2 regions of the Carnobacterium sp. 1290_CSPC genome follow, and region 1 is predicted to be linked to the other one. Evidence: predicted binding sites of a transcription regulator. Region 1 holds the regulator's gene; the other holds the start of a gene.
The links. Region 1 encodes Rex, which represses fermentation and respiration genes when NADH is low (regulators of the CRP and FNR family bind a similar motif). Its sites were predicted from a motif close to TTGTGAANTANTTCACAA; they were not measured.

Region 1 (7,748 bases):
TCTTTGAATTTATTGTCATTGATGGCGGCTTCCGCTTTTTGTTGGCTGGAAACGGCTAGGGCATCTTGATCTTCTCTAGTGAATCCATATTTTTCAACAATGTTTTCTGCGGTAATCCCCATATGATAGTTGTTGAAGGCGTCGGTTAAACCGTCTTTAATCATGGTGTCGACTACTTTCTGGTCGCCCATTCGCATACCCCAACGTGCATCTTCAACAATGTAAGGCGCTTGGCTCATATTTTCGGTCCCGCCAGCAACCACGACGTCCGATTCGCCCACCATAATACTTTGAGCGGCAAGGGCGACAGCTTTCAAACCTGAACCGCAAACCTTATTGACAGCGAAAGCTGGTTTTTCTACAGGTATTCCGGCGGCAACCGCAACCTGACGGGCCACGTTTTGACCTAAACCTGCGCTTAAGACGTTACCGAAGATGACCTCATCTACTAGGGTTGGATCAATGTTGGCCTTAGCCATGGCACCTTGAACGGCTACCTTACCTAAGTCAACAGCGGAAATATTTTTAAATACGCCACCGAATGATCCGATGGGGGTTCTTTGTGCAGCTACGATTACGACATCTTGCATTTGAAAAACTCCTTTCGAGGGTTAAGTTGAGGTGAGACAAAAGTCGCTTAGAATATACGCACTAGACCAAGAGTAGAACTATTACTGTAGGTAATTAGAGTATTTTGGGAAGCGTCGGATAATTCTGACTTTTGGAACCAGATATTGTGAGTCATATTAATCAAATTCACTTAAAAGCCGATCATCAGAAACAAAAAAGACTGCGAACCGTTTATGCGGCCCGCAGTCTTACTAGCTAAGAGCCCGCATTCACGAGAAATAGGACTCTTCCATATGTTGGAACAATCCTAGTTAGCTAATAATAATAATAAAGATGTATGTGTCTGGTGATCAGTAGAGGTCATTGACCAAGAGGTGTTGGTCATATTTGTAAAATCTGTATGCATTGTCATATTGGTCTCACTCCTTTGATTTAAGTTAGTGCTATATTATCATCATATTTTCATTTTAACAAGTCTTTCCCACATTTATTTTTAATTTAATGTCATTTTTGAAACATCAAAAGGGGTTAATCATATATGTATCAAGGGATTCGTTCAATTGTAATATTTTTGTAAATGAGAAAATGGTGAGCTTTATGAGGGTGAGCTGAACCACTTTGTCAGCTGAAAACGAGTTGGAAACAAAAATTGTACATTTTGAAAGATGCTTATTTTGACATAATATGCCCCTAAACTTGACCAAAAGATGTCATTTCCTTCATAGAAGGCCAGAAAAAGTTGGTCAACCATTTTTCCAGAGATCCCCAGGACAATATCAAAAGGTTTCGTTGGCAAATACTTTCTCTTGTTGCTTTTAATAAAATGAGATGGTAAGGTGACACCAATCAAAAAACTCATAAAGTTTTAATAAAAACAAAGTATCAATATTGGAGGAATGCATCATGGCACTAGAAAATGTAGATTTTGGAAACATCAATGAGATTCCCTACCGTCCACTACGCCCGGGGATTGACCAAGCCGTGTTCGCCATGTCAGGTGACGGCGTCAATGTAACAGTTAACCGAGTAGAGAATGGCAACGACTTACGTCCACATACGCATGATGACCACCAACAAATCGCCTGGATATTACAAGGTGAATGTGACTATTACGTTGACGGTGAGCCGTTCCGCATGAAGGCAGGCTCATGGGTAGTCGTGCCGAAGGGCGTTGAACATTATATTCATGTGTACGATTCGCCAGAAACAGTGGTGAATGTGGATATTTTCGCCCCAGCGCGTGAAGACTACAACGAAGCTTACAGCCAATTCTTGAAAGAACAAGGCTACCAAGGCTTTAACATTATTGACTAATTAGAAATAGAGACATTAGGACTGATTTGAATAGGACTAAAGACGGGAAAAGGATGATATAAATGGAAATGCGCAACCTTGTAAAAGAAAAAATTGCTGAAAAAGGCTATGCTATCGGTGCTTTTGTGGCATCAAGCTCTTCGTTAAATACGGAAATTTTAGGGGTCAATGGCTTCGACTTTGCTATGATTGACTTCGAACATGCTCAAACAAGCTTAGAAACAGCCTTAGACATGTTGCGTGCAGCCGAATTATACGGTACTGCCCCATATGCCCGTGTTTACAATCCTGAAGACGGTCCAATGATGGGTCGAATGTTGGATATCGGTTTGCATGGATTGATGATTCCAATGGTCAATACCAAAGCACAAGCGGAATTCGTGATTCAAAATACTAAAATGCCACCTATTGGTATCCGCGGTAAAGGGATTGGGCGTGGGCCACTTTGGGGTGCCTATGAAAACTATAATAAGGGTGAAGTAGACGAAAAATCCATGGTCATTGTGCAATGTGAGACCCCAGAAGCGGTTGACAACGTTGAAGAAATCGTGAGTGTTGAAGGAATTGACTGTGTGTACATCGGTCGTCTTGACCTAGCGCATGCCATGGGTGTTGAAGACCCATCAACAAGTCCAGAACTTGAAGCCAATATTCAAAAAGTCCTTAAAGCATGTAAAGAAGCGGGTAAAATTCCAGGCATCTTTACAGCTAATGCACAAGATGCAATCAACCGAATTGAACAAGGATTCCAATTCGTCACGGTATTGAACGACTTGGCCTTCTTTCGTCAAGCAACCAAAACAAGAATTGATGACGTTCGAAAAGGGGTAGAAGGAGATAAATACCAAGTAGATGATGCGGTATTTTTGAAATAACAACTATTTGGTATAGTTGATAAAAAAACAAGGTAAGCCATATTTTCTTTAAAGGGCTTACCTTGTTTTTGCTTTTATAAGTTTTCTAATTTCGTTGCAGCTTCTTCCCAAGCGGTCATCACTTGGTCTAAGGCTTTTTCTGCTTCTTGAAGGGATTGATTTAATTCGTTTAATTTCTCAAAATCATCAAGAAATTCAGGTTTTGTCATATCCAATTGGATTTCTTCAATTTTTCCTTCTAAATCAGCCATTGCCTCTTCATGTTGGGTAATTTCACGCTGTAATTTTCGTTGTTCTCTTTGTTTCTCTTTAGATAGTTGAAAAGCCTGTTTCGTCTCGGAGGTGGGTTGAGTAGTTGTTTTTTCTACCTTTTCATCGTTGCTTTCAGCTGCTAGTAAAGCAAGACGTTCTTCTTCTGACGCTTTTTTAGCCACATAATAATCATAGTCACCAAGATAAAGCGTGGAACCATCAGGATTAATTTCTAAAACAGAGGTAGCAATCCGGTTGATGAAGTACCTATCATGGCTGACAAATAATAGGGTACCATCATATTCGATCAAGGCATTCTCTAATACTTCTTTAGAATCAATATCCAAATGGTTGGTTGGTTCATCGAGAATCAGGAAATTATCATGTTCCAAAGCGAGTTTCGCCAATTCAAGTCGGGCTTTTTCCCCACCAGAAAGTGTTGCTACAGACTTGGTCACATCATTTCCAGTAAATAAGAAGGAGCCAAGAATAGTGCGAACATCTCGTTCCATCATGGATGGATGTTCGTCCCATAACTCGTGAAGTACATCTTTTTTTGAATTTAAATTGCCTAATTCTTGGTCATAGTACCCAATTTGTAAGTGAGCGCCATATTCGATAGTGCCGCGTATAGCTGGAATTTGTTTAATAATTGTTTTGAGTAAGGTTGATTTACCTACACCATTTGGTCCAACAATTGCAATTGCTTCCTGTTTGCGTAGCTGGAATGAGATAGGTTCAGCCAAAACTTTATCTGGACTATACCCGACGGCTAATTTATTGGTTTGTAAAACATCATTCCCAGAACTTTCAGCAACGGAGAACTGAATGCGTGCGGTTTTTTCATCGTTTAATGGCTTTTCAATTTTGGTCATTTTCTCTAATTGCTTACGACGTGACTGTGCCATTTTTGTCGTTGAGGCGCGCACAATATTACGTGCTACATAGTCTTCTAATTTGGCGATCTCTTCTTGCTGCTTTTCGTAAGCTTTCATTTGCATGGTGAGACGCTGTGCCCGTTCTTTCAAGTAGAATGAATAATTCCCTTTATAATAATGGATACCTTGGTGCGCCATTTCATAAGTCTCATTGGTAACGGCATCTAAAAAATACCGGTCATGGGATACGATTAATAAGGCACCAGGATACTTTGGTAGATAGTTTTCAAGCCAAGTCAAAGTCTCGATATCTAGGTGGTTAGTTGGCTCATCTAGAATGAGTAAATCTTTCTTCTCGAGTAGGATTTTCGCTAAAGCAAGACGCGTTCGTTGACCTCCAGAAAGTGTTGAAATCTTACGGCTATAGTCTTCGTCAAAAAATTGGAAACCGTGTAATACCATGCGGATTTCAGATTCGTATCCGTACGCATTAAAGCGAATCAAGTCTTCTTGAAGTTTGTCATAGCGATTGAGCGCAACTTCATATGCCTCTGTATCTTGCATAAGTTCTTCATCTGCTAAGGCAAGCGCAGCGGTTTCTGATTCCTTTATTAATTTGATTACAGGTTCAAATACGGAAACCATTTCTTCATAAATTGTTCGATCACCAGAGACGGCTGTGTGTTGGTCCATATAGGCGATGGTTGTTCCTTTAGTTAAGGAAACTTGACCGTCATCAGGTGCTTGAATGTTGGCCAACATTTTTAATAATGTTGACTTACCGGCACCATTACGGCCAACTAGCGCGATGCGACTGTTGTGTTGGATTGTCAGTTGTACGTTTTCAAAAATAACTTCTACGCCATAGCGTCTAGCTAGATTTGAACCTTGTAATATGATCATAGTAGGCATGATCCTTTCATTAGATAGTCTTATTATTTTACCACAAAAAAATTTGAGTAATCACTGGAAACATTTTATAAAAAATTGCATTATTTAACATATACTAAAAATCACGAATGAAACACCCTTGTGTTATTTTCACAAACTTGTTATACTGTTTAAGAAATTATTTTCTAAACTAGAAAGAGGACTGAACATGCGTAAAATACCCAAAGCAACCGCCAAAAGATTACCGCTCTACCACCGTTACCTACGTGTATTTAAAAATATGGGGAAAACACGTGTTTCTTCTACAGAATTAAGTGAAGCAGTGAAAGTTGAAAGTGCAACGATTAGACGTGACTTTTCATACTTTGGTGCCTTAGGTAAACGAGGGTATGGCTATGATATTGATGCTTTATTAGACTTCTTTGGTAAGACACTAAGCCAAGATCGTTTAACAACAGTTGCATTAGTTGGTGTAGGTAATCTTGGTAATGCCTTATTGAACTATAACTTTAAAAAGTCAAACAACATACGAATTGGTGCTGCTTTTGATATCAATCAGGATATCATTGGTACGGTCCACAATGGTGTGCCTGTTTATGATATGAAGGATTTGACGCAACAATTAAAATTAATGGATATAGAAGTGGTCATCCTCTCGGTACCTGAAGCAGTTGCTCAAGATATGATACCATCGTTAGAACAAGCAGGTATCAAAGGCATCTTGAACTTTACGCCAGTGAGATTAGATGTACCGGATAGTATCCGGGTGCAAGATGTAGACTTCACGAACGAACTGCAAACCTTAATCTACTTCATCTCAACAAATTCATAATATATGTGCTAGCTATATGCTAGCAAGCGAATAAGCCGAGATCTTTAGTCTCGGCCTTTTTTTACCTTAATTGCAGGGGAAGTTTGTTGAATTTCACATATGAAATCTTAAATTGTTTGCAATTTTTACTAAATTACAATAAATAAAAAGATTATGATTTCGAATTAAATTGGCGTAGTACGTTTAGCGTCTTTAACAAGTCAACTATTTCATACGCTGCAACAGCTAGTGCTAAGTATACTGTCCAATTCCATCCAGAACCTTCCACACTGCCGATGGCGAAGGTAACGGCTAGGAAAATAAATACTAGTTTGAATAGTAATAAAAATATTACTGGTCCTTTTAACATAAAAAAACTGACATTCCTCTCTTATATAACATATTTTGACTTTTATCAAAATTTACCACATTCTTCAACTACTAAAAATAACTTAAATTCCGCATAAAATCAAGGTTTTCGACTTATAAAGAAAAATAGGTCAAAAAAAGTCAATCTTTCTCTTGCAATTCATATTTGATTGTTTTAAGATAAGAAATGTAGAGGTTAGCAGTCAAACATAGAGAGTGCTAATCTCTAAAATAACCAAGTAATTTAGCTTGGGTTTGACAGATATTTTATATAAATGGAGGGACATGTAAATGATTAAACCATTAAACGGACGCGCAGTTGTGAGAGTTGAAGAGGCTAAAGAGCAAACAGTTTCAGGTATCGTATTACCGTCAGCTGCCAAAGAGAAACAACAAGTAGGTGTTGTTGAAGCAGTTGCTGAGAATACGGAAGATTTCACATCACAATTGAAAGAAGGCGACCGCGTTCTATTTGAAAAATATGCAGGTTCAACATTTGAATATGATGGTCAAGAATTATTAATTATTAAAGAAAGCGATATTATCGCAATTGTAGATTAGTCAATTTATCAATATTTACAGATTAATAACAGTATGAAATTTTATGAGGTGAATGAATAAATGGCAAAAGATATTAAATTTTCAGAAGATGCACGTCAATCAATGGTTCGTGGGATTGATATATTAGCTGATACGGTGAAAGTAACTTTAGGACCAAAAGGTCGTAATGTTGTTTTAGACCAAAGTTATGGTTCGCCGCTAATCACTAACGATGGTGTAACCATCGCTAAAGAAATTGAATTAGAAGATAAATTTGAAGATATGGGTGCAAAACTAGTTGCTGAAGTAGCTTCAAAAACAAATGATATCGCTGGTGACGGTACAACAACTGCCACTGTTCTAACTCAAGCAATTGTAACTGAAGGTATGAAAAACGTTACTGCTGGTGCTAACCCAGTGGGTGTTCGTCGCGGGATTGACAAAGCAATTCGCGTAGCTTCAGATCGTTTATCTGAAATTTCAGTTCCTGTAGATTCTAAAGGCGCAATCGCTAACGTTGCGTCAATTTCATCAGGCGACAGCGAAGTTGGTGACTTAATTGCAGAAGCAATGGAAAAAGTTGGCCAAGATGGCGTCATCACTATTGAAGAATCTCAATCAATTGATACCTCTCTAGATGTTGTTGAAGGTATGCAATTTGACCGTGGTTACCTATCTCAATATATGGTAACTGACAATGACAAGATGGAAGCCGTTTTAGAAAATCCTTATATTTTATTAACAGATAAAAAGATTTCTAATATCCAAGACATCTTGCCAGTTCTAGAACAAGTTGTTCAAGAAGGTCGTGCATTATTATTAGTAGCTGATGATATTGATGGTGAAGCATTACCTACATTAGTGTTGAATAAAATCCGTGGTACTTTCAACGTCGTTGGGGTAAAAGCGCCAGCCTTTGGTGACCGTCGTAAAGCAATGTTAGAAGATTTATCTATCCTAACAGGTGGTCAAGTAATTACTGAAGATTTAGGACTTGAATTAAAAGATACGACAATTGATCAATTAGGTTCTGCTAACCGCGTTGTAATCACAAAAGATGAAACAACTATTGTTGAGGGTGCGGGCGATAAAGAGCAATTAGCACAACGTGTTGCCCAAATCCGTAGTCAAATTGAAGAAACAACTTCTGAATATGACCGTGAGAAATTATTAGAACGCTTAGCTAAATTAGCTGGTGGTGTTGCTGTTGTTAAAGTTGGTGCAGCTACTGAATCAGAATTAAAAGAA
Region 2 (7,748 bases), on a different contig from region 1:
CGAGGATGATTTAGCCTTATTAGAAGATGTGGAAGATATTGAATATCAACCTTATGCCTATGTTGACCGTCAGATTGCTACGAGTAATGATTTAGTTCGTTTCTATCCAAACTTCAATGAAACATCAGATATCAACCAATTTGATGTCCAAGAAGGGCGGTTACCTGAAGCAGTCGATGAAATCGCCATTGATAGCCAATTAGCCAATGATGAAAACTACCAAATTGGACAAGAAATCAGTTTAACTGATTTAGGTGTCAACTCAGAAGACAATGAAAGTGGTGCACCAACTCTTTCGGGTGAGACCTTTACCATTGTCGGCTACGTAAATTCACCCCTGCAAATTACAAATATTAGCCGCGGGGCGACTGGGCTTGGAGACGGGCAATTAAACGGTTTTGCGGTGATTGCACCTGAAGCCATTAATGGGGATATTTATACCAGTATCGCTATTGACGTGACCGCTGTAGATGATTTAGAAGCCTATTCAGACGAATACAATCAAGTCATCGCAGCTAAGCAAGCAGAAATTGAACATGTATTCGCCGACCGACCAAGTGAAGTCTACAACCAGACTGTATCTGAAGCGGAATTAGAAATTTCATCTGGACAAGCGGAAATTGACTCAGCTAGGTCTGAATTGGCGTCTGGCGAAAGTGAATTAAACCAAGCACAATCAGAAATTGATGACAACCAAAGTCAACTAGACCAACAAGAAAGTCAAGTTGAGTCCCAACTACCAGAAGGCGTATCCCTAGCTCAAGCTGGCATGTCCAGTGTGGTCGCTCAATTAGAAGCTGGTCAAGCAAGTCTTGATTCAGCTCAAAGTGAGTTAGACCAAGCAAGAAGTGATTATGAAAGTGAACGTCAGGAAGCTGAAGAATCTTTATCTAGCGCTGAAGCAGATATTGCGGACGCTAAATCAACATTGGCTGATTTAGATGAACCGACTTATACGATTAACGACCGTTCTGGCGTCTCAGGCTATACCGCTTGGGAAAATAATGCGGACAACATGGCGACAATTGGCCAAGCCTTCCCAATTATTTTCTTTCTGATTGCAGCATTAGTTTCCTTTACCAACATGCAACGGATGGTAACAGAGCAGCGGGTTCAAATTGGGACTTACAAGGCCTTAGGTTATAGCCCGCGAACCATTCAAACCAAGTATATTATGTATGCAGGAGTGGCAGCTATTTTAGGGTTGGTCATCGGTATTTCAATCGGTAACTATCTATTCCCGAATATCATTGTGTCTGCCTTCTCCAATACCGTGGCCTTACCAGGCATGATTTACACTTGGCAAATTGTGGACATCTCACTCGCAGTAGGGATTTCCTTGTTGACGACTGTTTTACCAGCTTGGTTAACCACTAGAACGACTCTGAACGAGAAGACCGCACGCTTATTGCAACCTGTTACTGGGAAAAATGGCCAACACATTTTCCTAGAAAGGTTTAAAGGGTTCTGGTCCCGCTTGAGTTTCCAAGGTAAGATCACTTGGCGGAACATCTTTCTCTATAAAGGACGTAACTTGATGACCATTATCGGGGTTGCCGGATGTGCCATGTTGATTGTCACTGGATTCGGTCTATCTGACTCTATTTCAGGTCTACCGGACGAACAATTCATCCAAGTGAAAATGTATGACGGTAGCCTGTCATTCAATATGGATGCCAGTCAAGAAGACCGCGACCAAGTGGTGGCCGATTTAACAGATAATGGTGACGTGGAGAATGTTTTACCGCTGTCCCGTGACGTTCTGATGACCGATGACGAAACAATCACCCAACAAATCGTGAGTGTCATGACCTTTGATTCAGAAAGCAACTATCAAGGTTACTTCCAATTACAAGAACTAGACACCGAACATAAGATGACCTTACCTGAAGATGGTGTCCTTATCACCGCTAAGCTGGCCTCATTATTGGGCATTCAAGCAGGAGATACAGTGACCTTAGTGGATACCAATAACGATCCTTATGAATTTTCTGTAAAAGGCGTCATCACCAACTATCTAGGTCATGAAATCTACATGACAGATGCTTACTACCAAGAGGTATTCGGTGAAGAAAGTGAAGAAAACACAGCCCTTGTTCAATTTGAAAGTGGCTTATCCACTAGCGACCAATCCGCAATCTTTGACCAAGTCAAAGAAGAAGCTGGCGTCATTGGGACAAGTTTAAACGCTAGTCAAATCACGGACTTTGAAGAAACCCTATCAGCCCTTGATCTGGTGACCGTCGTCTTGATTATTTCAGCAGGTGGCCTGGCCTTTATCGTCCTTTACTCATTAACCAACATTAATGTGTCAGAACGGATGCACGAATTGGCGACAGTTAAGGTGCTAGGATTCCGGTCACTTGAAGTCAGTATGTATGTTTATCGAGAAACCTTATTCTTAACCATGGTAGGGATTATCATTGGGAACTTCTTAGGATACGGCTTACTCAGCTATATCTTAAATACAGTGGCAATCGATCAGGTATTCTTCCCGATTGTGATCCAATGGCAATCTTACCTATACGCAAGTCTGATTACCTTAGCCTTCTCCATTGTGGTCATGATCTTCATGCACTACAAACTGAAGAAAGTGGAAATGGTATCAGCACTCAAAGAAGAAGATTAATTAAATTAGGACCGGGATTCATTCCTGGTCTTATTTTTTTATGCGCAAAATCATTAAATTCAACACAATTTGTACAATATTGTTTTTGGTAAACCCCTAATATTGGGCTTTTGTGTCTCATCTTCTCATTTAATTCCTTAAAAATTAAAGGATTCTCTAGACAAGGCTTGAGTTTTTAGTAAAATGAGAGTAACAAAAGATGATAGCGCTTACAGATTCTAACGTTTAAGGAGAGATAAACAATGAATTTGGACTGGATTAAAACGCGCGCAATTACTTCCCCTGAAAAGGTGGCGGTGATTGATCCATTGAAACACACAGAATTTACCTATCAAGATTTAAATCAACGTGCGGAAATTTTAGCTCGGCACTTGGTAGAGGATGCAGGCGTCAAAAAGGGAGACCGGATTGCCACTTTTGCCCCTAACGATATTGCTATTATTGATATGTTGTTAGCGGCAATTAAGATTGGTGCAGTCTTCGTTCCACTCAACTGGCGATTAAAACCAGTAGAAATTGCCCGAGTGGTAGAAGATGCAGGTGTTGAATATATTTTATATGCAACTAACCATTTAGACCGTCTATCAGAAGTACCTGACGCTTACATCAAGTACAATGTAGACGAGGTTGAATACAATCAAATGATGGATTTAAGTAACCATCAACCTTTTGAGAGTGTGTCTATTGATTGGCAAGATCCTATTTTATTAATTTATACCTCAGGTTCAACCGGTCGACCAAAAGGGGTCATTCATACCCATGAAAGTTATTTAAATAACGTATTCAATCAAATCATTTCTTGGAGAATGAGTGAAGATTGGGTAACAATTGGCTCAACCCCAATGTTCCACATTTTAGGTTTTATTGATATTGCGATACCAATGTTAGTTGTAGGTGGTCAATTAGTCTTAGAACGCTACTTCAACTATGAAACCATTAACGATTGGATCCGTACTTACAAACCAAATGTACTAGTCATGATTCCAACCATGTACTACGGTATTATCGCTTCACCTGACTTTAAACCAGAAAACTTAATGAGCGTAGACTTATTAGTCGCAGGAGGGTCACCACCATTACCAGCTGTACAAAAAGTTTTCCAGCAAATGGGTAAAATTATTATTAACGCCTACGGCTTAACCGAAGCGCCTTTATTAACGTTTAATACTAGTCAACGCGCTAATGAGCGCCCGACTACAATTGGTTCTCCTCTTTTATTTGATGAAATGATCGTTGTAGATGATGAGATGCACCCATTACCACAAGGTGAAATTGGTGAATTGTTGGTGAAAGGGAAGAACGTAACACCTGGTTATTGGAAGCTACCTGAAGAAAATGCCAAAGCTTTCCATGATGGCTATTTTAGAACTGGGGATTTAGCTTACTTAAATGAATATGGGGAAATGACTTTAGTCAATCGTTTGAAAGAATTGATTATCACTGGTGGGGAAAATGTCTTACCATCTGAAGTTGAGGCTGTATTAAGCCAGCATCCATTGGTTAAATCAACTATTGTACTTGGATTTGAACATCCAAAATTTGGTGAATCTGTTTCAGCAGCGATCATGGTCAATAAAGATGTTGAAGGCGCAGACAAATTCCAAGAAGTACTAGATCAATTCTGCTTGGAAAAACTTGCCGGTTATAAGACGCCAAAACTTTACATGGAAATTGACGAAATCCCAGTTAACTCGGTTGGTAAACCAGACCGTATAGAACTTAGTCGTATGATGGCAGCGCACGCTAAAGAAAATTTGACAGCAAGCGCAGGTAGTTAAAATAAGGATTAAATTAGGCACTAGGAGACTTATTTTCCTAGTGTTTTTTTATTTGCTTTTAAATATACCTAATAATGGTTGCTTATAAAATTCAACTATATAAGGGATTTTGTATTTATTTTGTAATAGTAATCATAAGTTTAGCTTATAACTATTGTTAATGACGCTTTTTAGAAAGCGTTTACAATAACTATTAGTATTACTCATAGTCCATATTAATAAGGCTTATTTTCCTTTACACCTTATTGGTATTAATATAAGTTTGTAAGCGATATCATTTTTGTTAGTTTTACTAGAAAATATTCAATTCAGGCAAAACCAGCGTGGCAATTGATCTATATATAAATAATAAGGAGTGTTTACCTCATGGAAAATAGAGAAGCAGTATTAAAAGAGTTATTCCCAGAAGATATCTTAAAGATCTCAAGTGGTTTAACCGATGGAGAAATTGAAGTTTTAAAACAGTTGGTAGAACTATTAGAAAGCAAATACCGCAGTGGCTTAAATGAAGCATGGGTAACTGAATCAGAACCAGAAGGATTCTTTGAAGATATTGGTAGTTTAAGATACTTTGACAATCCCCTTTTATTTGAAGGGCGTGAAGGTAAAAAGACAACCAGTCAATTATTCCAATTCTTTTTCGCTTTTACCCTATCGCGTTTTGATGTGTCCTTGAATACTTTATTGGGTGTTCATACGGGACTAGGTTTTAATACTTTCCTATTTGGTGGTAGTCCTGAACAAGTTCAAAAGTATATTCCAAAACTAGCCAGTCATCAACTACGCACATGTTTTGCTTTAACTGAGCCAAATCATGGTTCTGATGTGGCTTGGGGATTAGAAACAAGTGCTAGACGCGAAGGCGACAAATGGATTATCAATGGTGAAAAACGGTGGATTGGTGGTGCTTCAGTTGCTGATGTGATTCCAGTATTTGCTCGAGATGAGGAAACTGGTAAGCCAAAATGCTTTATCGTTCAAGCAGGGCAAGCTGGTTTGGATATTGATGTAATTCAAAATAAAATTGCTCTAAAAATTGTGCCAAATGCTAATATCCATTTGAAAGATGTTGAAGTCGCTGAAAGTGATCGACTACAAAATATCAATTCATTTAAAGATATTGCGAAAGTTTTATATTCAACACGTGCAGGAGTTGCCAACATGGCCACCGGTGCGATGGCTGGGGCATTACAAGCTAGCTTGAAATATGTCACTGAGCGTAAGCAATTTGGTAAAGAAATTTCTAATTATCAATTAGTACAAGAAAAATTAGCCATGATGCAAGGAAATTTAACTGCTGCAATGGCTCTATGTTCACAAATTGCACGTCAACAAGAAGAAGGTGACTACAACGAGGTAGTAACTTCAGTCGGTAAAATGATGAATGCATTAAGACTTCGGGAAACAGTGGCAATGGGCCGCGGAATTTGTGGAGGTAACGGGATTGTAGTGGACAATGATATTGCACGATTCTTTGCAGATGCAGAAGCCGTCTACACCTATGAAGGAACGCACGAAGTAAATGCCTTAGTCATTGGTCGTGCCTTGACCGGACAAGCAGCATTTAATTAGTAATTTAAACCGACAATAATAAAGAGCCGGGTAGACAGTTCAAATAATCTGCCCAATCTCTTATTTTTAGAAATTGATCAAAGATGGAGGGAAATACAATGACAATTACAAAAGCGACCGTTCTCGGGGCTGGTGTCATGGGGAGTCAAATTGCCGCCTTACTCGTAAATGCGGGATTGAAAGTACAATTATTAGATGTTGTCATCGACGAAAATGAACCGAATAAACTTTCTAAGTCTGGATACGACCGTATTACTGACCGGAAGAAACCGATGCTATACCAAAGTCAATTTCAAGGTAACTTGACCTATGGGAATTTTGATGATGACTTAAGTGAACCATCAGATAGTGATATTTTTATTGAAGCAGTTAAAGAAGATATCAAAATTAAACACGCTATTTGGGAGAAGATTGCTGCAGTTGCTAAACCAGAAGCTATCCTAGCGACAAATACTTCCGGTATTCCAATTCAGGCAATAGCTAAAGTTTTTAAAGGTGCAGAGCGTGAACGATTCTTAGGCATGCACTTCTTTAATCCACCACGCTATATGAAATTGGTGGAATTAATTCCAACTGAGTTTACGTCTGAAGCGACAATTAATCAATTAAAAGTCTTTACTGAGAAAAAGTTAGGTAAAGGGGTAGTTGTAGCGAATGATGTACCAGCCTTTATCGCTAATAGAACAGGCACCCACTCTATGAGTGATATTATGTACCGTGCTGAGCGTGATCGCCTGTCAATTACGGAAGTAGATGCCTTAACAGGAAAAGCGATTGGCCGGCCACGCACTGGTACTTATGGGCTATCTGACTTAGTAGGGAATGATGTGGCTACTTTTGTAGTTGGAGGCTTGACGCAAGATCCAAGCGAACAGCCATATTTCAACCAATCTACATTAATTGGCAAATTGGTTGAAGCAGGGGCTTTAGGTAATAAGGTTGGTCATGGTTTTTATAAGAAAGAAGGCCGTCAACGTTTAGTATTAGACCCAGAAACATTCACCTATGTACCAGCTGAAAAACCAAATCTACCTATTTTAGCTAAATTCTCTAGTAACTTGAAAAAGAATATGGACGTCATCTTTAATGCCACAGATACAGCTGGTAAGTTCCTTTGGGAAACTTTAGCGAGTACCTTCTATTATGCAGCCAATAATATCCCTAAAGCGGCAGTGGATTATAAAGATATTGACCGTGCCATGGTTTGGGGCTTCAATTGGAAAGTCGGTCCCTTCCAACTTTGGGATTTAATGGGCTTTGAACGGGTTAAAAAACGTATTGAAAAAGAGATAGGACCTTTACCAGAATGGGTAGCAAATCGAAGTGAGCCATTTTACAAAGAAGGGGAGATTCTTGAGAATCTAACCCCAATGAGTGAAAAGGTAGATGCAAATATTTGGGAAACAGAGGCATCAACCTTAAGTGTTATCAATGATAATCAGTTATTATTCAATTTTCACACACCAAATAATACGATTACAGGCGAGTTATCAGCTGAATTGATTAAAGCTGTGGATGAATTAGAGTCTGGTGACTATGTGGGGATGGTAATTTATTCAAATGGGCCGCATTTCAGTCCTGGTGCGAATTTGAATATGATGAAAGAAGCCATTGAGTCTGACGGGGTTGATGAGTTAATTGGTCAAACAATCAGTGAACTACATGAAGCGGTTAACCGGGTTCGCTACACAGCAAAACCAATTGTAACAGCCGTTCGTGGTCGTGCACTTGGTGGCGGGGCAGAATTGGTTTTAGCATCACCTTATATT

Region 2: the regulator Rex is predicted to act here: its motif matches at 4,528-4,545, upstream of AC973_RS06520 (acyl-CoA dehydrogenase family protein).

Annotation. Positions count from the first base shown of each region.
Region 1 is NZ_JVVG01000076.1:63,022-70,769, reverse strand. It holds gene AC973_RS07130 (acetyl-CoA C-acetyltransferase) at 1-590, opposite strand, end outside; gene AC973_RS07120 (cupin domain-containing protein) at 1,474-1,884, shown strand; gene AC973_RS07115 (HpcH/HpaI aldolase family protein) at 1,947-2,759, shown strand; gene AC973_RS07110 (ABC-F family ATP-binding cassette domain-containing protein) at 2,834-4,792, opposite strand; gene AC973_RS07105 (redox-sensing transcriptional repressor Rex) at 4,989-5,612, shown strand; gene AC973_RS07095 (co-chaperone GroES) at 6,252-6,521, shown strand; gene groL (chaperonin GroEL) at 6,582-7,748, shown strand, end outside.
Region 2 is NZ_JVVG01000071.1:75,741-83,488, reverse strand. It holds gene AC973_RS06530 (FtsX-like permease family protein) at 1-2,629, shown strand, start outside; gene AC973_RS06525 (class I adenylate-forming enzyme family protein) at 2,872-4,407, shown strand; gene AC973_RS06520 (acyl-CoA dehydrogenase family protein) at 4,774-5,979, shown strand; gene AC973_RS06515 (3-hydroxyacyl-CoA dehydrogenase/enoyl-CoA hydratase family protein) at 6,078-7,748, shown strand, end outside.